One region of the Alishewanella sp. BS5-314 genome, then DNA from elsewhere that is predicted to be linked to it. Evidence: predicted binding sites of a transcription regulator. Region 1 holds the regulator's gene; each other region holds the start of a gene.

The links. The regulator FNR, encoded in region 1, switches genes on or off when oxygen is low (the NO sensors DNR and NnrR bind a similar motif). The targets are predictions, from matches to a motif close to TTGATCTAGATCAA.
Region 2: the regulator FNR is predicted to act here: its motif matches at 1,881-1,894, upstream of apt (adenine phosphoribosyltransferase).
Region 3: the regulator FNR is predicted to act here: its motif matches at 2,439-2,452, upstream of yegQ (tRNA 5-hydroxyuridine modification protein YegQ).
Region 4: the regulator FNR is predicted to act here: its motif matches at 3,442-3,455, upstream of H1D31_RS00520 (OmpW/AlkL family protein).

Annotation. Positions count from the first base shown of each region.
Region 1 is NZ_JACEHJ010000002.1:562,282-567,976, forward strand. Features, by position in the region: gene ttcA (tRNA 2-thiocytidine(32) synthetase TtcA) at 1-756, opposite strand, end outside; gene uspE (universal stress protein UspE) at 834-1,766, opposite strand; gene fnr (fumarate/nitrate reduction transcriptional regulator Fnr) at 1,873-2,577, opposite strand; gene H1D31_RS07120 (sulfite exporter TauE/SafE family protein) at 2,614-3,288, opposite strand; gene ccoS (cbb3-type cytochrome oxidase assembly protein CcoS) at 3,278-3,454, opposite strand; gene H1D31_RS07130 (heavy metal translocating P-type ATPase) at 3,451-5,695, opposite strand, start outside.
Region 2 is NZ_JACEHJ010000002.1:1,695,042-1,700,736, forward strand. Features, by position in the region: gene dnaX (DNA polymerase III subunit gamma/tau) at 1-1,078, opposite strand, end outside; gene apt (adenine phosphoribosyltransferase) at 1,120-1,668, opposite strand; gene H1D31_RS12305 (TonB-dependent receptor domain-containing protein) at 2,016-5,009, opposite strand; gene H1D31_RS12310 (alpha/beta hydrolase family protein) at 5,281-5,695, opposite strand, start outside.
Region 3 is NZ_JACEHJ010000001.1:580,362-586,056, forward strand. Features, by position in the region: gene H1D31_RS02685 (sensor domain-containing phosphodiesterase) at 1-711, opposite strand, end outside; gene H1D31_RS02690 (YfhL family 4Fe-4S dicluster ferredoxin) at 774-971, opposite strand; gene yegQ (tRNA 5-hydroxyuridine modification protein YegQ) at 973-2,289, opposite strand; gene H1D31_RS02700 (EAL domain-containing protein) at 2,512-5,040, shown strand; molybdenum cofactor riboswitch at 5,111-5,247, shown strand; gene moaA (GTP 3',8-cyclase MoaA) at 5,240-5,695, shown strand, end outside.
Region 4 is NZ_JACEHJ010000001.1:108,081-113,775, reverse strand. Features, by position in the region: gene H1D31_RS00530 (histone deacetylase family protein) at 1-662, opposite strand, end outside; gene H1D31_RS00525 (bifunctional acetyl-CoA hydrolase/transferase family protein/GNAT family N-acetyltransferase) at 662-2,506, opposite strand; gene H1D31_RS00520 (OmpW/AlkL family protein) at 2,640-3,335, opposite strand; gene H1D31_RS00515 (DUF3300 domain-containing protein) at 3,494-5,158, opposite strand; gene H1D31_RS00510 (lysophospholipid acyltransferase family protein) at 5,294-5,695, opposite strand, start outside.

The DNA of each region.
Region 1 (5,695 bases):
CAGATGCGAAGGTATAATATTTTGCATCGCCTGGAACATGGTTTCAATGCGGCCGGGGAAGCACTTATCCCAATCCTGCAGCATTTCTTTTACCACCTGCCGCTGTAAACCATCCTGTGAGCCACAGAGGTTGCAGGGGATGATGGGGAAGCCTTTCGCCACTGAGTATTTTTCAATATCTTTTTCTTTGCAGTAGGCCAGTGGCCGGATCACGATATGTTCACCATTGTCGCTGATCAGCTTGGGCGGCATCGACTTCATCTTGCCGCCGTAGAACATATTTAAAAACAAGGTTTCCAGCATATCATCGCGATGATGACCCAGCGCAATCTTGGTCGCGCCCAGCTCCTTTGCCGTACGATATAAAATACCGCGGCGCAGCCGTGAGCACAGTGAGCAGGTGGTTTTACCTTCCGGGATCTTCTCTTTGACGATCGAGTAGGTGTCTTCAGTAACAATTTTAAAATCGACGCCGATGCTGCTTAAATATTCCGGTAACACATGCGCCGGGAAGCCGGGTTGTTTCTGATCCAGGTTAACTGCAACGATGCTGAAATTCACCGGCGCAGATTGCTGCAGATTAAGCAGGATATCTAACAGCGTATAGGAGTCTTTGCCGCCGGATAAACAGACCATGATCTTGTCACCTTCGCTGATCATGCCAAAATCAGCAATGGCCTGGCCGACATTACGGCGCAGCCGTTTATGCAGCTTGTTCAGATTATATTGGGCTTTCGCTTGTGCCGCGTGAGACATCATTAACTACCAGACAGAAAAAAGGCGCACATTATACCCAAGGGTGCGCCTGTTCAAAAGAGGCAGAGGCTGGAAGGCTAGGATTTCTCCAGCGGACAGACAAAATTGGCCGGTTTTAAGGCCAGCACATCACAATCCAGACGGTCAATCACATGCTCAGCGGTATTACCGATAATGGCCGCCGATAAGCCGGTGCGGCCGATAGTGCCAATTAATACCATCTCGGCATCAAGCTGCCGTGCCAATTTCGGGATCACATCTTCCGGCATCCCTTCCAGCACATGACATTGCTCTGCCGGGATCTGATGTTCGGCTGCCAGTTGCTTCACGGCATCCTTATGATGTCGCTGCATGGTGCTGTTATATTCCTGCGGATTAAATTCCGGGATCTCGATGGCGATATTAACCGGAGTACCGGGGTAGGCATTCACCAGATGCACCCTGGCATTTAGCATGGCAGCCATTTGTTTAGCTTTATCAATCACCCTGTTATTCAGGGATTTATGATGCTCCTGCTCACTGCCGGCATTAACAGCGGCGATAATATTACCTTGCGCCGGCCAGGCATGCTCTTTTACCAGCAGCACCGGGCAGGGGCATTTGCGCAAAATATGCCAGTCAGTTGGGGTGAAAATCATCGATTTCAGCACATCGTGGTCATGGGTGCCTTTGATCACCAGATCAAAGTTATGCTCCAGCACAGCTTTGACGACGGCTTCGAACGGTCTGTTATGCCAGACCACCTGAATACTGATCTCCAGTCCTTGCGCCTGAGCCTGCTGCAGTAAGCCACTGACCCAGATTTCGCGATCTTTAATCACCGCCTGCTTCATTGCTTCGCGTTCGTCACCGGATAGCATGGTGGTCATCTCATAGGAGAATTCGTATACCGATAAAAACGCGGTCAGTTTACCGCCTTGTTTGCGGCTTAGCTCCAGGGCGCGGTCGAGGGCTTTCTGTTGTTCAGTCGTGGGATCTAATACCACTAAAACATTGTTATAAATCGACATAATGACTCCGGTTACCAGGTTGATGCACGCAATCTGTTAGATTAAGTGTAGTCAACATAACCGGAGTTGGTAGGCTGGCCTTTGTGTTAAATCAACAAAATACCGATTAACACTGACCGGCGAGGTTACTTAAGGCAGGGGCATCTAAAATGGTTATCAGTTTGCCATCCACTTCGATGATCTGATCTTTATGTAATTTACTCAGCAGCCTGCTAATGGTTTCAACGGTTAAACCCAGGTAATTGCCGATATCACTGCGGGTCATGGTCAGGCGGAAGGCTTTGGAGGAAAAACCACGGTTACCGTAGCGCGAGGCCAGATGGTTTAAAAAGGTGGCCAGTTTTTGTTCGGCAGTTTTGCGGTTTAACAGCAACAACATCTGCTGATCAGCCTGGATATCCTGACTCATCAGCCGCATCATCTGCTGCCGTAACTTGGGTAGCTGGTCCAGTAACATTTCCAGGTTGTTAAAGGGGATCTCGCAAATCATGCCGGTTTCCAGCGCTTCGGCGTAGCTCATATGCTGCTGGGTATTAATCGCATCAAAACCGATAATATCGCCGGGTAAATGGAAGCCGGTAATTTGCTGCTCACCTTGCTCGGTCAGGGTAAAGGTTTTAAAGGAACCGGTGCGTACCGCATACAGTGCTTTCAGGGCGGTGCCGCTTTCAAACAGGATATCGCCTTTATGTAACGGTCGTTTGCGCTGAATAATGTCATCCAGCTTGGTCATTTCCTGATCGTTGAGTGAAAACGGCAGGCACAACTGACTAAAACCACAATCCTGACAATTAATCGCCGAGCGTTGCATCGAATAAACCCTGAATTCCCTAATATAGTAGCTAGCTTAAAAAACTAACCTCTGCAAAGCAAGCCATATCGTATAAATGCCGTAGATAGCCAGTATAGCGGCGGTGCTATAGCGAAACCACAAGGCGCTTTTCAGCTGGCGCAGTAGCTGTGCGGCGCCACCAACGGCCAGGATCGCCGGCAAGGTGCCCAAGCCAAAGCTCAGCATCAGCAGGGCACCATGCCAGGGGCTGCCGCTGGCCAGACTCCAGCTAAGGGTCGAATAAACCAAGCCGCAGGGCAAAAAACCCCACAGCAGGCCATACCGATAGGCTTTCGTCGCTGAGTCAAGTGGTAACAGTGCCTTGGTACAGGGCTGGACGCGCTGCCAGAGCTTTTGCCCGAGCCGTTCCAGCTGCGTCAGACCAAACCAGAGCCGGGCGATATAGAGCGCCATAGCAACCAGTAAGACGCCTGCCAGTAACCGCAACCAGAGCATGGAGGCACCGGCCAGCTGCATCGCGGTCAGGCCAAAGTAGCCGACCAGGGCACCAAACAGGCTGTAGGTGGTTAAGCGGCCGGCACTGAGTAACAGGGGGTAAGTATAACCGGAGTGGCGGCGCTCAGCCGGCACGCTCAGTTGCAAGGCACTGGCAATGCCGCCGCACATCACCAGGCAGTGACTGCTGCCCAGCAGGCCGATCAGCAGCGCGGCCAGATAATCAGGGCTCATCTTTGTCCGCGGGTGGTTTTGGCTTATCGTCCTCGTCAAACAGGATGCTCAACCCTTCTTTTTCCAGATCTTCAAACTGTTTCGAGCGCACCGCCCAGAAGAAAATCCAGATCCCCATCGCAACAAAGAAGATGGCTATCGGGATAAGTACGTAAATGATGCTCATTTCTTTAGTAACCTCAATGAATTCGATACCACCAATAACGAGCTGAACGACATACCGATCACTGCAATATAGGGCGAGACAAAGCCGGCTACGGCCAGCGGAATAATAATCAAATTATAACCGACAGACCATCCGAGATTTTGCTTTATCACGCTGGCGGTGGTTTTGCCACCTTTGAGCAGTGCGGCTAACAGACTCACATCGGGTTTTAACAACACGACATCAGCCTGATTTTTAGACAGATCGGCACCAGAGTGCACCGCAACCGAAATATGCGCAGCGTTAAAGCCTGGGCTGTCGTTAATACCATCGCCCAGCATCAGTACCTGTTTGCCTTCGCTAATCAGCTGTTGAATATGCGCCACCTTTTGTTCCGGTGTACAGCCTTTATGCATAAAGTTAAGCTGTAATTCGCTGGCCAGTTGCTCGGCCTGTGACGAGCTGTCGCCGGTTAACATCCCCAATTGGTAGCCCTGTTGTTGCAAGCTGGCCAGCAGCGCCGGAACTTCCGGCCGCACTCTGTCACTCAGGGTTACAGCGGCTATCGGTTGTTGGTTAATCGTCAGATAGACCATGGCGCCGCTGACAGTGCGGCTTAGCTGACAAAAACCGGCACTGCCGACCCGCACCGCTTGCTGTTGCCAGTAACCGCTAATGCCGGCACCGACACTGACTGTTACCTGTTGCAGCTCCTCGGCCGCGGTCTGATAGGGCGAGAAGGCTCGGGCTATCGGATGTTCTGAATAACGTTCCAGATTTGCAATCAGATTCAGGGCCTGTTGCTCAGTGTAAGCCGCGCTTAGCATCTCGACGCTTTCGACACTAAACTTACCTTCGGTCAGGGTGCCGGTTTTATCCAGTACGATATGGGTGATCTGTGGCAAGGCCTCTAACGCCTGAGCGTTTTTGATCAGTATGCCCTGACGATTGAGGCGGGCGAGGGCACAGGTAATGGCGGTCGGCGTCGCCAGGCTAAGCGCACAAGGGCAGGTTGCCACCAACACCGAGAGCGTAACCCAAAACGCCCGATCCGGATTCCACCAGAAATACCAAAGGCCGAAAGTCAGCACCGCAATCACCAGTAGCCGTTCGACGAAGTATTTCGCCAACTGATCGGTTTTTTCGACTAGCTTGGGCTTTTGACTCAGTGTTTGTTGTTGCAGCTGGATAATTTGCCCCAGCCGGGAGTGTGCCAGTACTTCAGTGACCTGAATGGTCAGTAAGCCATCGTGATTAATACTGCCGGCCAACACCTGCTCACCGGCCATTTTGCTGATCGGCCGGTATTCACCGGTCAGCATCGACTCGTCAACCGAGCTTTGACCTTCCAGCACCAGACCATCAGCGGGCAGGGTCTCACCGGCCTTCACCAGGATCCGATCACCTGGTTGCAGGCGCCGCGCCGACGTCGCTTGCGGCCCGTTATCTGTTAGCTGGGTGGCGGTTACCGGCATAATTTTCAGCAAGTTGCTGGTGGCTTCGCGCGCCTGTGCCCGGGCCCGGTATTCAAAAAACTTGCCCAGTTGCAGCAGGAAAATAAACATACATACCGACTCAAAATAGACTTCACCGGTATGAAAGACGGTGGCATAGGACGACGCAAGATAGGTATACCACAGTGCCAGGCTGACCGGCACATCCATATTCATCTGCCGGGCCTTAATGCTGCGCCAGGCGCTAACCGTAAAGGGCTTACCGGCATACAACAACACCGGTAGCGTTAATAACAAACTGATCCAGCGTAGGTAGCCTTCGTGCGATTTTTCAATGCCGGTGAACTCACCAAAATACAGGCCAAAAGCCAGCATCATCACCTGCATGGTCAGAATACCAGACACCGCCAGTCGTTTCAGGTAGCGGTTCAGTTCCTGCTTAAAGGTTTGTTCTTCCTGATCGGCGACAAAGGGGCTGGCCTGATAACCAAGAGCGGCGATGCGGCTTAAGATCTGGCTTAGCGGCAACGCCTTGCTATCCCAGCGCAATAAGGCGCGCTGAGTGGAGGAATTAATAGTCACGCTGGCGATCTGCGGCTGTTTTTTTAGCTGCTTTTCAATTAACCAGGCACAGGCGGCGCAGCTCATGCCGGAGATGGACAATTCCAGCTCGGTCAGCTCGCCCTGCTGCCGGCTGATATCGGCCAGTACCTCGGGCTGATCAAAGTTTTCCAGCTCTGCCGCCAGTTGCGCCGGCATGGCAGCAACCTTGGTCGCTGACTCAGTACGAAAGCGGTAATAGTCGGCT
Region 2 (5,695 bases), 1.1 Mb from region 1:
CCGGCACAAAAGCCAGGGTGCGTAACAGCGCCATTTCCAGGCCTATCGCTGGCTCAGGCGCGTAAGGCAGATCTTTTTTGCCACTTAACAGCAATTGATAATACAGTTGGATGGCTTCCGGGCTTTGGCTGGCGGCAAACTGGTGCACCGCATCCGGATAATCACTGTGCTCAGCCAAGGCCGGCTGTAACTGACTCAGAGCGGTCAGATGCAACAGGCTTAACACATCGTCCAGCACTTGCAGATAATCCGCCTGCTGGCTTAACAGCTGCTGTAAACTGTGTTGCAGTGCTGCTAAATCGGCCGTGAGCAGGCTTTGCAGTAACTGCACTGCCCAGCTGGTATCTAACAGCCCCAACATCTCCCGCACCGGCTGCAACCTGACCTCACCGTTACCGAGCGCAATAGCCTGATCGGTCAGGCTTAACGAATCGCGCAGGCTGCCTTTGGCCGCCTTGGCTAACAATTGCAGCGCAGTGTCATCAAAGGGTAAATCTTCGGCACTCAGAACCGCCGCCAGATGCTGCTGAATTTGCGCGACGGTGAGCGCCTTTAAACTAAACTGCAAACAACGTGACAGTACCGTCACCGGCAGCTTTTGTGGATCCGTCGTGGCAAGTAAAAACTTAACGTGTGGTGGCGGCTCTTCCAGCGTTTTTAATAAGGCATTAAAGCTGTGACGTGACAGCATATGCACTTCGTCAATCAGATAGACTTTATAACGGCCGCGGCTGGGTGCGTATTGCACATTATCCAGCAAGTCGCGGGTATCCTCGACCTTGGTGCGGGATGCGGCATCAATTTCCATCAAATCAACATAGTTGCCGGCATCAATCTCTAAACAAGTACTACACTGGCCACAAGGGGTGGCGGTAATGCCGGTTTCACAGTTCAGACTTTTGGCAAAGATACGGGCAATGGTGGTTTTACCGACACCCCGGGTGCCGGTAAATAAGTAGGCATGGTGCAAACGTGCACTGCTAAGGGCGTTCGCCAGCGCAGTTTTTACATGCTGCTGACCAACCAACTCACTAAACTGGCGCGGCCGCCATTTTCTGGCCAGAACCTGATAACTCATGCCGGCATCCTGTATCGCTGTTAGGTAGCGCTAGCCTACCGCTATTCGCCGTGATACTCAACCAAACTACACAGGCTTAAGCCCAGCTTTTCTAAGCGCGCTACGCCGCCGAGCTCCGGCAAGGCAATAACAAAGGCGGCATCAGTCACAGTACCACCCAGGCGCCGTACCAGCTGCACAGTAGCATCAATGGTCCCACCGGTAGCCAGCAAGTCATCGACCAGCAATACCTTGTCGCCAGCGACGATAGCATCAGCATGCAGTTCCAGCGCATCTTCGCCGTACTCCAGCGAATAAGCCTGAGAAATACGCTCCCGCGGTAACTTACCAGGCTTGCGCACCGGCACAAAGGCCACACCCAGCGCATAAGCCAGCGGGGCACCAAAAATAAAGCCGCGCGACTCAGTACCGATAATTTTCGTAATACCGGCAGCCTGATAGCGGGCAACAAAGGCATCAATGACCTTTTTAAAGCTGGGGCCATCCTGCATCAGGCTGGTAACATCGCGAAAGGTAATGCCCGGTTTCGGATAATTTTCTACCGTTTTAATCACGGCCTTTAGTTCGGTTGCAAGCTGTTGGTAGTCCATGCATAAACCCTTAAATCAATACAGACAAAAAAGCCGCCTCGGTGGCGGCTGATACCCGGCGTAGCGTTACTTTTAAGATAGTAACTGAAACCAGCGGACAATTGGGGCCAGACATAACAGGCCAGCGAAACAAATAACAAATAATATTAACTGCTTCAGGTTGAAGCTGTCTTTAAAGTTTTCATCAGCCATACTGCTTTACCGCCTACAAGTTGATCTACATCAAAACCGGCGCCTATGGTAATGAATTTTGCCTGCTTTGAAAAGCAACAACGCGAATTCAACACAAAGAAAAGCCCCGGCATAACGCCGGGGCTTATTAGCTGCTGAACATCAGCTTATAACAATTAGAAGTTATAAGACACGTTCAGGAAGGCTCTGCGACCGTAGAAATCGTACTGAGAGTACAGGATCGCATTACCAGCGGTACGTACGCCAGCTGGAGAACCTTTTGGCGGCTCTTTATCAAACAGGTTGGCAATACCGAAGGTTACATCGAAGCCCTGGAAATCTGTCTGAACAGATGCCGAGTGCAGGATATAAGTCGGTGTTTCTGCGATAAAGGTTGAAGCCTGACCACGATAAGTGGTGCGGTTGCCGTTAGCGAAATACTTATAGTCGTCTGTTGCAGCAACATAACGGGTATTCCAGGTATAACGCCAGCCATCACGGCTTAAGGTCGCTGATAAGGTTCCAACATGCTTAGGTTCACCGATATCACCCACATAAGTAGATGGGACACTATCCGGGAACTGCTTAAATGAACGCTCTAACTGTACGGTATGATCTAAACGCAGACGCAGACGACCGAAAGAGAAATCATCTTCGAAGGTAGCCATAAAGTCAGCACCACGAACGCTTTGCTGAGATACGTTGACATAACCACCACGTACTTCTGCAATACCCCAGTCACCGTTTGCACCAGTGCGACGGGTAAACTGACTACAGAATGGATCATTCGGGAAGTTCTCTGAACGGTAACACAAGCCCAGTACAGTACCACCACCGATATTGTTCACCTGGTTATCAATTACTACGTCATAGTAATCTGCTGAGAAGCCCCATACACTTTCCGGGCTCTTCCACACCAAGCCAATACCTTTTGATACTGAGGTTTCAGCGGCCAGTTGACCGGCGCCACCACCGGTAACAGAAGTCATTGAACTACCTGCTGTTACGTAGGTAGCTGGTACACCGCCTGCCTCACAGTTCGCGGCAATACGTGGATCAATGGTACCTTCCGCTAAACGGCCTGACCAGTTTAAGCACGGGTCATTAGACTGTGCCAGGAAGCCGGTCTGGTTCTGTAAATACAGTTCAAACAAGGCTGGCGCGCGGAAAGATGAACCACGTGATGCCCGCAGCTGGAAACCATGCCCAATTACCCAGTTGGCAGATACTTTGTAGGTGGTATCGCTACCATAGGTAGACACATCAGTCCAACGCGCAGAGGCTGTCAGGTCAAAGCTTTCAACCATTGGCAGATCACGCAATACCGGAACGAAGATTTCACCGTACACAGCTTTGGTGCTCGCGCTACCGGCGGTAATACCGGCACCGGTTGAACCCCACAGGTTATTAGCCAGTGTAGCTTTACCAGGTACGTCATTAATTTCATCTTTCTGTAATGAAGCACCGAAAGCGGTACTTACAAAACCGGCTGGTAATTCAAAGAGCTCACCAGTGAAGTAACCATCAAAGGTTTGTTGACGGTATGAGGTCGAACCATTATCAACATCAAACAGGAAGTCTTTAACCGCCTGCGATTGATTACCGTTGATATGATCCGGGCCTAACCAGTCAACTAAAGTACAAGGCTTACCAGAAACCGGTGAATTCTGACCCACACAAGGGCCGCCGTTAACCGCATTTTGCGCCATTAACATGGCATCAAACAGAATAACCTTGGTATCGTAGTCACCGCGGTTATAACTGTTTTGGTAAGAGACATCCCAGTTCCAGTCGCCGATTGAGCCTTCAAAGCCGAATACGTAACGCGAGTAATCAACTGTTGTATCCACACCAGAATGGTCAGTCATTGCTACAGACATAAAACCGATACGCTGGCTACCACCCCAACCTGGCACTACGCCCGGATTGATATAACCGGTCGCGGCCATTTCGTTGTTCCAGAACTGGCGGAAGCTGTTGGTTACAGTATTACGACGGCTAAAAATAAACTCTGAATAACCAGATACATTATCTGTAAAGTCGTAGTTACCCATTAAGAAGATCGAGCCGACTTTGGTTTCCGGGATCATTGACTGGCGATCCTGGAATGGGTGATCCGCATCAGCCCAACCATCGGTTTCTTTATCATAAGATACCGGGTAGAAACCAGCTGGTACGGTAATATTACCCGGGCCAGGTGCGGTAATCAGACTGGCGAAAGTTGGACGGTTATTGGCGGCAAAAAAACCATCATAGTCGTATTGCGCTTTAACACCAGTACGGAAGTTACTTGGTAGTGGGTTAGTATTGTTACGGGTTTGCACCCACACACCGTATTGCAGCGCATTACAGTGATAATCGCCAGTCCGCGGGTCGATAGGATCGGTCCGCTCACCGGTAGTTGCGTCTAAGAATAAGCGCTGTGGACAGGCAAAGAAATCGCGATCGCCACGCGCAAGCTCACTGCGTAGTTGATAGTCGGCTACAGCGCGGAACGAACCCCGGTCAAAGGTTCTACCGTAGGTCGCGTTAACACGGTAGTTTTCGCCACCGCTTTCAAATGGCTGATCCAGGTTTACCGTAATATTGGTTTCATCACCTTTTTTAGTGATGATATTAACAACACCAGCTACTGCATCAGAACCGTACAGCGAAGATGCACCGTCTTTTAATACTTCGATCCGCTCTACCGCTGACAGTGGAATAGAGTTAACGTCAAAGGCAGCAACCTGACCACGGGTACCGGCTGGGCCAGCGCGACGGCCATTTAGTAATACCAGAGTACGGTTCGCACCCAGACCACGCATCGAAATCGATTCGTTACCAGCACCACCGGCAGTAACAAAACCTACTGATAAAGCAGAGATCAACTGACTGGAGCCGGCAGCAATAGTAGAGGTACGCAGTAATTCGCCCAGCGTATTTAAACCCTGATCTCTGGCCAGCTCAGCACTGATTACCGTGATTGGTGTAGCGCTATCCAAACCATCAGTACGGATACGGGAACCGACAACCTGAATACGTTCGGCTTTTTCATCTTTTTTAGCAGATTCGTCTTCTTTATCAGACGTTTCCTGGGCGGCAACAGCGCCAGCAAATGCCAGCGTTGAGGCAGCACCAAACATCATAGCCAGCCGCACGGCCTTATTTAGCTTGTTATTGGTGAACATATGTTAACTCCCTGGATAGCTCTTCGGACTATCTCATTCTTTTTTGTTGGCAGACACATCCCTGAGAAAGACGTGTTTTGAATTACCCAAATTTTCATTCGGGCAAAGACAGTTAATAATATGCAGCAAAAAAAAATCGGGTCAAGCCTAAACCGAAGTTATTAGTCGCAAAGCTGAAACTTTTTTTCTAATTAAGGGTCAGGCTTAAATTTAGACAGGTAAGCGGCGTTAAAAACGCCGCAACACCAAAATAGCAGAAATGTCAAGCTAATTATTCAGCAGCTTGCTCAGCGGCCGCAGGCACACTCAAATGTTGATTAAAAAACGCCAACATGGTGTCGTATAGCTCTACCCGGTTTGCGAGCTGATAGAAGCCATGACCATCCTCTTTCACCAACCACTGATAAGGCTTACCAGCCTGATCCAGCGCGCGGCGCAAATTATTGGCATGTACTATCGGCACCCGCACATCCTTGGAACCATGCACAATTAACAGCGGCACCTGAATTTTATCTACATGATGCACCGGGGAAATACTCTGTAAATACTCCTGTCCTTCACCAACATGAGAGCGCAGATACTGGCCGATATTGCGGCTACGACTGGCGTCCGAACCGTCACCTTTGAAAAACAGCGGCATATCATAGACGCCCACATAACCGACTGCGCAGCGATACAACTCTGGA
Region 3 (5,695 bases), on a different contig from region 1:
GTCGCGCATCCGTTTGGCGGCAGCAGCCAGGATTTCATCGCCCACTTTAAAACTAAAGAGATCGTTTAATTCTTTAAAGCGGCTGATATCAATCAGCGCTACGCCCAAACCGGCCCTGCTGCCATCGACTCTTGGCCAGTTTTGCAACTTTTCCAGCAAATGCGCGCGGTTTGGCAACTGGGTTACCGCATCGCGATAGGTAAGTTTGCGGATAAAGCGCTCACTCTGGCTGCGCTCCAGTTCGGCACCGACCTGAGCTGCCGCTATGCGCAATACCTCACGGCTAATATCCGGCCGCGGTAAAGCCTTGGTTGCCATAATGCTTAAGATACCCAGCTTCTGGCCACTGGTATTCAGAATAGGCATGCCAAGGTAACTCTCAACCCCCAGGTCTACCAGCAACTTATCATCCGGAAAGGCCTGACACACGCCCTGCTGATACAAACAGGGTTCCCGCTCTGGCACGGTTTCACAGGGCGTCCCTTTTAGCGGGTAGCTGATATTGTCCAGTAACTGTCCTTTGCCATATAAGGCGATGGTCTTGGCCTCGACAGTGTTCAGTGTTGCATCAGCAATCAGACAAAATTCAACATCAAGCAGATGGGCGATACGTTGCACTAAGGTGGGTAAAAAATCCGGATAGCCGCTCTGGGTCAGCACATCAGCGAGTTGCCGGAACGTTTCCTCAATACTGAGTGGGGATGGCATCATCTTATCTAACAGCGAGCACAGGATGACCCCATCTTAGATGGGCGGCTACAGCAAAGCAAGCGTCAGCTAAGGTCAATTAATTCAATACAATCAATTGGACAGACTTCAATACAGGTCGGCTTTTCATAAAAGCCGACACACTCGGTACAACGCGCCGGGTCCACCTGATAATGCAGAGGCCCCATGCTAATGGCCTCGTTCGGACACTCCGGCACACACATATCACAATTGATGCAACTTACCTCGATAACGGCCGTCATCTCAGACAATCTCTGTTGCTAAACCGGCTGCTGCCGCACTGGCAACGGGTAGCTGTTTTAGCAACATCGCATGCTGCAATAGAACCTGTGCCGGCAGCTTTACCTTAAGCTGATAACAGGCGCCGGGTGCCAGTAGTAAATCCTGATCCTGCTGATTACGCAGCGCCTGTAACCGAAAGCTTTGATTACCCTGGGGCGTCATTAGGATCAATTGATCGCCAACCGCAAACTGGTTTTTTACCTCCAGTAAGGCAAAACCTTCGCTATCCTGCTCAGCGATAAATTCGCCAACCAGTAACTGCTCACCCACACTGTGACTGGTATCATAATTTTGCGTATCCTGCGGCTTATGGCGACGTAAAAAGCCCTCAGTAAAACCACGATTAGCCATGCCTTCCAATTCATTTAACAGCTTGCTATCAAAAGCCTTGCCAGCAACGGCATCATCAATCGCCTGACGATACACCTGAGCGGTACGGGCAACATAATAAGGTGACTTGGTGCGGCCCTCAATTTTCAGGGAATGCACGCCCATAGCGGTTAACGCCGGCACATGCTCAACCGCGCGTAAGTCTTTTGAATTCAGAATATAGGTGCCATGCAGATCTTCGTCGATGGTCATCAGTTCACCCGGCCGCCCCTGCTCTTCCAGCAGCGCCGGGGTACTGATCGGCTTAAATTGCCCGACTTCATCTTCTACTGCGGCATGCACCTGATAGGGCCAGCGGCAGGAATTAGTGCAGGTGCCCTGATTCGGATCCCGCTTATTAATATAACCCGAGAGCAAACAACGCCCGGAATAAGCCATACAGAGCGCGCCATGCACAAAGACTTCCAGCTCCATCTCTGGCACTTCACGGCGGATTTCAGCAATTTCCTCGACAGATAATTCGCGTGACAGAATCACCCGCTCCACGCCCTGCGTTTGCCAGAACTTTACCGCCGCCCAGTTAACGGTATTGGCCTGCACCGATAGATGTAATGGCTGCTCCGGGAAATGCTGCCGCAACAAATAAATCACACCAGGATCAGACACAATCAGCGCATCCGGCTTTAACGCCACCACCGGCTGCATATCGCGGACAAAGGTGGTCAACTTGCTATTATGTGGTGCGATATTAACGACCACATAAAAGCGCTTACCCAAGGCATGAGCTTCGTTGATCCCTGTCTCCAGCGCGGCTAAGTCAAACTCATTATTGCGTACCCGCAAACTATAGCGCGGCTGGCCGGCGTAAACGGCATCGGCACCGTAAGCAAAGGCCAGTCGCATCGCTTTTAAGCTACCGGCAGGAGACAAGAGTTCAGGTTTAAACATAGGCTGGGTCTCAATCAAGATCTGGGGCGCCGATTTTAACCGGCTATTTGCACCTTGCATTGATCCAGCGCAAGCTTCGCCGGCTGACTAAATCACACTTTCTTCATATACTGGTCAGTCCAATCAGCGCGCTCACTTCTTAAGCAACCTTGTTCCAGATCAAGATACGTCCGACCTATACTTTTATACTAGCCACCATCTGACTGCGATGTTGAGAACCCCATGTCTGAGCTGTTACTGGGAACTGAAAATACCGAAGCCGAACCTACCCTGGCCGAGCTGATTAAAAAGCCATTACTAACCTGCCCGCCTGACACCAGCTTACAGCAGGCGGCCAAGCTAATGCGCAGCCATAATGTCAGCTGCATTCTGGTGGAAGAGCAAGGTCAAATTACTGGTATCTGGTCAGAAGCCGATACCCGCAAGCTGGATTTCGCCGGCAGTAAACCCGCTGACATCAAAGTGGGCTCAGTGATGTCATCACCAGTGATCAGTGCCAGTGGCCTGACGCGCTTAAGTGGTGCGGCCAGTTTGATGCTAAACCATAATATCCGGCGCCTGCTGGTGGTCGATAATCAGCAAAAGCCGCTTGGGCTGCTGACCCAGAGCGATATTATCCGCCAGCAAAAGATTGAGTTTTACCTGCGGTTTCGCGAAGTCGGCAGCTGTATTGATAAAGCACCACTGCATCTGGCGGCGGCCTTACCACTGGCTGAAGCCGTTGCCGCTATGCGTCATTTTGCGACCGATGCGGCCATTGTCTGCTTTGCGGCCGATGACTACGGCCTGGTAACGGAACGGGATTTGGTGCGCTTACTGGCTGAGGATTGCGCAGTAAAGTCGATCGGTGAGCTGGCAAGCCGGCCGCTATTAACGGTTGCGCCAGACCTGACGTTACTACAGGCGGTGGAGCTGTTAACCGAGCATGGCATTCGCCATCTGGGGGTCGCCAAAGATGACAATATCTGTGGCTTGTTATCCTTTAGTGATATTTTGCGCAATGTCGAATATGCCTATATTGAACAGCTAAAAACGGCGCTACGCGATCGTGATAACGCACTGCGTACCTCGGCCGACTATTTACGGCTGGCACATAAGGTGATTGATGCCTCTATGGACGGCATTATGATCACTGACCAACATGGTTTTATTCAATCTGTTAACCCCAGCTTTAGTAAGCTCACCGGTTATAGTCAGGAAGAGGCGATTGGCCAAACCCCGCGTCTGCTCAGCTCCGGTTTACATACCGCAGATTTTTACCGCCGGATGTGGCAAACCCTGCTCGAACAAGGCCACTGGCAGGGTGAAATCTGGAATAAACGCAAAAACGGTGAGCTCTACCCACAGTGGCTAAGCATTACTGCCATTCGCGCTGAAGATGGCCGGATTACCCAGTATGCGTCTATCTTCAGTGATATTACCGAACGCAAACAGCAGGAAGAGAAAATCCATCAACTGGCCTATATGGATGAGCTAACCGGGCTGGCAAACCGGCGGATGTTTTTCGATCGGCTGCAATTGGCGCTGGCGAATGCTCATCGCCATAAGCACACGCTGGCGGTGATGTTTCTTGATTTAGACTTGTTTAAACGGATTAACGATACGCTGGGGCATCTGGCCGGCGATCAGGCATTAAAAGAAGTCGCAAAGCGCTTACAGGCGACAGTGCGTGAGGGCGAATCTGTGGCCCGTATTGGCGGCGATGAATTTACTATTCTGATCCCGGAAGTCAGTTGTGTGAAATCACTGGAAAACCTGGCGCAGCGGCTGATTTCGCAATTCGAACGGCCGGTAAAGCTATTGGAGCAGGAGTTCTTTTTAACCACCAGTATCGGCATCAGTGTCTATCCGAAAGATGGCCATAATGCTGAGCTATTAGTCAAACATGCTGATGTTGCCATGTATCAGGCGAAAAGTGCTGGCCGTAATCAGTTTAGTTTTTATCAGGCCAGCAGCGGGCTGCAAAATGAAGAGGAGCTAAAGCTGGAGCAAGCGCTACGCCTGGCACTGCGTCAGCAACTGCTGCAGGTCTATTATCAGCCCAAATTTGCGTTACAGAGCGGCGATATTATCGGCCTGGAAGCGCTGGTGCGCTGGCAGGATACGGAGCTGGGGATGATTTCACCGGCGCTGTTTATTCCGCTGGCGGAAAAGCTTGGGCTCATTCACCAATTGGGCGAACAGGTATTACGTCAGGTTTGCCATCAACTCAGGCGCTGGGGTGAACGGGCGCTGCCGGTGGCAGTCAATATTTCGGCATTACAGCTGGCGGAAGCCGATTTTCTGCCCCGGCTACGAGCGATTTTGCAGCAAAGTGATATCAACGCGTCCCTGCTGGAGCTGGAGCTTACCGAAAGCTGCTTAATCCCGGAGCATGCGGACTATACGCTGGGGGTACTAACGGAACTTAAAGCTCTGGGTTTAAGGCTGTCGATTGATGATTTTGGTACCGGTTACTCGTCACTGTCTTACCTGCGCCGCTTACCGCTGGATGCGCTAAAAATTGACCGCAGCTTTATCCGCGATTTACCGCAAAGTGAGAGTGATAGTCAGATCACCCTGGCCATTATCGCCATGGCCAAGGCACTGGGCTTAGAAGTGATTGCCGAGGGTATCGAACAACAGGCGCAACGTGATTTTCTGCTGGCGGCCGGCTGCGACACGGGTCAGGGTTTTCTGGTTTCGCCGGCGCTGCCGGCTGCGGAGCTAACGCTATTCTTGGCAAAGCGTAACACTACGGCTGAATACTGACCGCCTACCCCCTAAGGGGTAGCCAAACGCTCCTTCATGGCAATAACAAAAGCTGCTTCACTACTTTAAGCTTACTACACAACGCCGAAGCCACCGGCTCTAACCCTGCCTGCAGGTATGAACGGTGTGCCGTGGTAATAATACCACCGGGTGTGGCGGGAAACGGCCTCACCTCCCAACCTGGAAAGGTGTCATTAGTATGCTTATTGATGCGTATCAGCGCCGTTTTAGCTATTTACGGCTCTCCGTAACCGAAAGCTGTAACTTTCGCTGCACTTACTGCCTGCCCGATGGCACTGATTGCGACTCCCGGGCCGGCGAGCTGACGCTGCCGGAAATCCGCCGTCTGGTCACTGCCTTTGCCCGCCTCGGCACCCGCAAAGTGCGGATCACCGGTGGTGAACCTTCGCTGCGTAAAGATTTAACGGAGATTATCGCCACCTGTAAGGCAGTACCCGGCATCGAAAAAGTCGCCCTGACGACTAATGGCTATCGCTTACAGCGTGATGCCGCTGCCTGGCAAGCCGCAGGGCTGGATGCGGTTAATGTCAGTGTCGATAGCCTGGACGCGGCGACCTTTCATCTGGTCACAGGGCAGGACAAACTGGCCGACATCCTGGCCGGTGTCGCCACAGCCAAAGCCGTTGGCATTAAG
Region 4 (5,695 bases), on a different contig from region 1:
CAGTGTTGCTGTACCTGCTCACGCCAGGCGCTGCTGCGGCAGCCGCCGGCCAGTGGTAAATTGATAATATGCTCGTTACTGCTGTCGGCGCCGGTGTAAGGGTATAGTGGATGCTCAAACGAGGAGCAAAACAGTACCCTGGGTTCGTGCTGAAAAATATCCTCGGTACCGTTGCCATGATGTACATCGAAATCAACGATGGCGATCCGGCTTAGCTGATAGGTATTCAGGGCGTGCTCAGCCGCGATAGCAATATTATTTAGCAGACAAAAGCCCATTGCCTGCTCGCGGGTGGCGTGATGACCGGGCGGGCGCACCGCGCAAAAGGCCTGCTCGTTACTGCCTTTCATTACCTGATCCACGGCATTGATACCGCTGCCGGCGGCATTCAGGCTTTTCGGGCCCATAATGGTATCGGGATCCAGCCAGATATGGCCCTCGGTTGGTGCTTTGGCAAATAATTCATCGACATAGCGTTTGCCATGTGCCAGATATAGCGCTTCTTTTGTGGCTGGGCTGGCGTCGCGCTGCATCACCACATATTCCATTCCGGAGCGGATCAGCTGGTCATTAATCGCCGACAGGCGCTCCGGACACTCCGGATGATCAACGCCATTTTCATGGTAGTAACAGCTGGGGTGACTGAAAATGGTAATGGGCATCAGCTGTCTCCTGCTGGAGTTAAATCCAGTTTTAAATAGGCTTCGGATGGATCTTCGCTACGCAAGCGCACAAAGCCGGCGTTTTCGAATACTTTGAGCATGGGTTTGTTTTCGGCGCGCACATAGGCCTGCATTGAAGCCAGGCCGCGGGCTTTTGCCACATTAATCATTTCTGCCAGCAGCCGCTTAGCCATACCTTTGCCCTGGAACTTTTCACGGGTAACAAAGGCCACTTCACAGCTATTCTGGCTCTCAATCAGGTAGTAGCGGCCGACGGCCTGGATCTCTACGACTGAGCCTTTTTGCTTCACAATGCACAGTGCTAAATCCCTGGACTGATCGACACTGACCAGGGTGCAGGATTTTTCGCGGCTCATCTGTGTCGGCACTGAGTTATAGCGCATTTGCAGCGTTTCTTTGGTATGGGAGTAAAAAAACTCCTGCAAGCGCCGTTCATCCGAAGGGTTCAGTGGCCGCAAATCAAAGCTCTCGCCGTTTACGCTCAGCTCTTTAAAGCCGACAGGCCCCAGCTCCGGTACTTCGACCGGGGTTTGCACCTGATAATGCGGTACCCAGTAATGTTTGCGGACTTCAGCCAGTAACTGATTACGGAATTTCGGATGGGCGACCCGGATCAGCTCCAGCGCCCGCTCGCGGATACTTTTGCCGCGTAACGACGCCACGCCAAACTCCGTCACCACATAGTGCACATGCGCCCGGCTGGTGACCACGCCGGCGCCTTCGCGGATATGCGGCACGATGCGCGAAATACTGCCATCTTTAGCGGTCGAGGGCAGGGCGATAATGGGTTTACCGCCATTACTCATTGAAGCACCGCGGCTAAAGTCAACCTGACCGCCAACGCCGCTGTAAAACTGATGGCCGATTGAATCTGACACCACCTGTCCGGTCAGATCAACTTCGATGGCACTGTTAATCGAGACCATGCGCTCGTTGCGGGCGATATTGCTGGGCGAATTGACATATTCACTGGGATAAAAGCCGATATGCGGGTTTTGGTGCACAAAGTCATACAGTTGCTTAGTGCCGATACAAAAGCTGGTGACACTTTTGCCGGGATGAAAGGTTTTGCGTCTGTTGTTGATCACTCCTTTTTTAATCAGCTCCAGTACACCGTCGGTCAGCAGCTCGGTATGCAGACCCAGATCCTTGTGATTGCTCAGATAGCGGGTTACCGCTTCGCAGATTTTCCCTACGCCAAGCTGAATAGTGGCGCCATCTTCGACCAGCAGTGACACGTACTGGCCGATACGCTCAGTACGCGGATCCAGCTCGGTAGGCTGGACTTCCGGTAGTGGCTGCTCGGCATAGAAAAACGCATCGATATCATCTTTATGAATAAACGATTGGCCATAGGTAATAGGCATGGCCGGATTGACCTGGGCAATCACTGTTTTGGCGGCTTTCGCTGCCGCGGCTATCACATCAACTGATACACCAAGTGAATGATAACCATGTTCATCGGCCGGGCTCACCATAATCAGCGCGGCATCCAGCGGCAGTACGCCGTCGGTAAAAAGCGCCGGAATATCGGTCATAAAACAGGGGGTGTAATCAGCCCTGCCCTCAGCGACAGCCTGACGCACGGTATTGCCGCCGATAAAGAAGGTATTGACCTTAAATAAATGCTGAAACTCGGGTTTGGCCCATTTGTTGTCTGACAGGGTCACCAGTTGCACAATTTCAATATCATGCAGGCTTTTGGCATTCGCAATCAGATCGTCAATCAGTAGGGTTGGCACCGCGGCATGGGAGCCAATAAAAATCCGGTTTCCGGATTTTAGCAGGTGTTGCCAGTTAAGTTTGGAGACAGGACTTGGCATAACAGCTCCGGCTTGAGATCAGTATTAGCACTCTAATCCAGAAGCCGGAGCGGGAAAAGCCCCGACTTTGGTCGGAGCGCCCGGAAAAATACCGTCAACACCGTAATGTTGACGGCAAAGGGCAAGATAAAACTTACAGCGTCCAGCGCAGACCAATCATTGCTACCAGCGGATCAATACTGACATCAACGCTTTGCACTGTATTGCCATTAACCCGGACATGCGCCTTGGTATCGATATCAATTTTGCTGATCATCAGGTGGACACCCAGGTTATCAGCCAGTTTGATATTGACGCCGGCTTGTGCGGCCAGGCCCCAGGAGTTTTTCAGCTTAATGGTCACAGGATCATTAGCACCGGCCGCACCCAGCGCGACCAGCGTGCTTTTCAGCTGACCATCGGCTTCGGTATTAAAGAAGTTGGTGTAATTGACGCCCAGGCCAACAAAAGGCTGAATGTTGCTGTTGCCAACATCAAAATAATACTGGCCGAGTAAGGTAGGCGGTAAATGCTTGGTTTTACCTACTTTTAAACCGTCAATAGCGCCATCGCCACTGATTTTGTGGGTAAAAGGGGTAGCGGCAATTAACTGCACGCCCCAGTTTTTATCCAGTTTGTAGTCAAAGGTCAGGCCCAGTTGGGTATTGTCATTCACCTTGACGCCAGTTGAGCCGGCCGGTAAGCCTGCGACGGCTTCTACCACATTCAGATTGCCGCTGCTGTCACTTGGCATCACGCTGATGGCGCCAACGTTGACAGAAAATTCGGCCATGGCAGGGGCGGCAACTAAACTCAGGCCCAGTGCTACTGTAGATAACATTGTTTTCATTGTATTCTCCCGTCAGATAACTGGCGCCATTGTGCGCTTGCTGGCGGTGAAAACCTTGGGCTGGATCAAAAAAGCCCGCTACAAAGCGGGCCTTTAATGGTAAGTATTGTTCTATATCAACAAAGTGGTAGGGACAGGTTGCCTTTGCGCAGCGCGGCCTAGTCCTGCTGTTGGCGCCTGTTCTCAAAGCGGTTAGAGCGATCGGAGATTGAACCTGTTGCCCGGCTCTCGCTTGCTGGCCGGCTGACAACGGCTTGCCGTTGTTCCATTTGTGGCCGCTGCGGTTGTACCCGTTGGCTATCCTGCGCTGGCCGGCTCACCGGTTGTACCCGCTCTTGCTGAAATCTTTGTGGCTGCACCCGCTCGGTTCTTACCTCTTGCTGCGGCTGTTGATACTGTACGCGCTGGGTTTCAGCTTGCGGTACTCTGATAGGCTGCACCCGCTCGGTCCGGCTGTCCTGTGCCGGGCGCTGATGCTGTACCCGCTGCTCTCTATTTAATGCTTCGTTGCGCTGCTGTGCTCGCTGCTCTCTACCCAGCGCCTCATTGCGCTGCTGTTCTCTATTGAGTGCCTCATTGCGCTGTTGTGTGCGTAGCGCACTGTCCTGCACACGTTGCGGCCGCTGCCGGTCAACGGCCGGGCTGGTGTCTGCAACAGGGATTGGCTGCATACGCTGCTCATTTTCCGCCCATTGCTGAGCAATACGTCCCTGCGTCGGGCGCTCCTGATGTTGCGGCCGTTCGCTTCGTGCTGTTTCATGCTGGCGCGGCTGACGGTTGCTGTCATACTGACGGCCTTCGCGCTGCGCACTGCGTGGTGCTGCCTCAGCTTCGCGGTTAGCCTGACGGAGCTTGCTGTCGGCCGGAATAAAGCGATTGTCTGGTTGTGAGCGCTGCTCCTGATTACGCTCAGCACGCCATTGTTCGCGAGGTCTGTGCGGCGCATCGTCATGACGGCGTGGCCGATCCGGGCGGTGCTGATAGTCTGGCCGGTCACGTAACTGACTGTGACGGTAGTGCACGCCACGGCGGTGATAATGATCATGCTGCCAACGTGGTGCATTGTGGAAGTGCTGCCGTTTTGGATAATAGCGCGGTGGTTTATGATAGTAATGGTGGTGCACTATCACATGATGACGATGCCAGTCGAAGACGCTGAAATAAAACGCCGGTCTGACATGGTAACCACTGCTCCAGTAAAAGCTGACCCGGCTGCGGTGACCGACCGGCTCATACCAATACAGTGGCGGATAGGCTGGCCACCACCAGTTACCGTAAACCACCCGGGTATCGTAGTAGGGCACATAAATCACCTCACGCCGCGCCGGTTCAATCACGATCACTTCGCGTTCGCGCTCCACCACCACATGCTCCATCTGCTGCAGTGAGCCCTGGGCATAGGCGCGTTGCCGTAAGCGCTGAATACTGGCCAGTAACGCTGGCTCATCGGCTAAAAAGATTTCTCCCAGCCGCTGCGTCCATTGCAGATCATCATTCAGGCGTTGCACTAACTGTGGGAAGGCAACCAAAGCCTGGACACTGGGGTCCCAGTCCTGGCCCTGCACGGCTTCTACCGCGTCTTCGCCGCGAAGATCCGGATTACGCTCTAACCAGCGTGCCGCCTGCACAATTTCCAGCGGATAGGTCGAGGCAATCAAGACGTGGGTTAGTACTGAGTCCGGATACAGTGCAATCGGCGCAAGCATCTGGTCCAGCTCAGCCTCGCTGTTGCTGCTGCGGCTTTGTGCCTGACTGGCGCAGGCACTGAGCAATAAAATCGCCAGGGCTAACAGTAGCTGTGGCAGGGTTCGTTGTATCGTCATATCAAGCTCCTTACCACGGGCGTTAAGTTGCGCCGGCAGAGGGTTGGACATTTAGTATACAACTTATAGAGGGCCGCGGCTGAATCGTAGCTGAACTTTACCGGATCTTTACACTAAGCCACAAGAAACAGTGGATTAGCTCAGATAACGGGCGCGCTTTTGCGCTTTTAGCTGCGTCAGGTCTACCAGTACCAGGCCATCAATGCAGTCAGCGAAATCCGGATCCGTACCAAAGGCCAGAAATTTCACCCCGCCTGGCTCGCACAGCTCACTGTATTGCTTATATAAGGTGGGAATACTTACCCCCATATTGGCCAGCAGGTGTTTTAGCTGCACAAAGTCTGCTGCATAGTCCTGACCGCTGAAGTGCTGCTGCAGCTGTTGCAGAATAGCGTGCGGCAGCTGATAGGGCTGATTTGATACTGCTGTTTGCTGTTCATCCTGAAAATATAAAGAGTAGAAATAGACCATCAGATCCCGGGCTGCTTGCGGGTAGCTGTTCGACAGGCTGACGCCGCCAAACAGATAGCGTAGTTC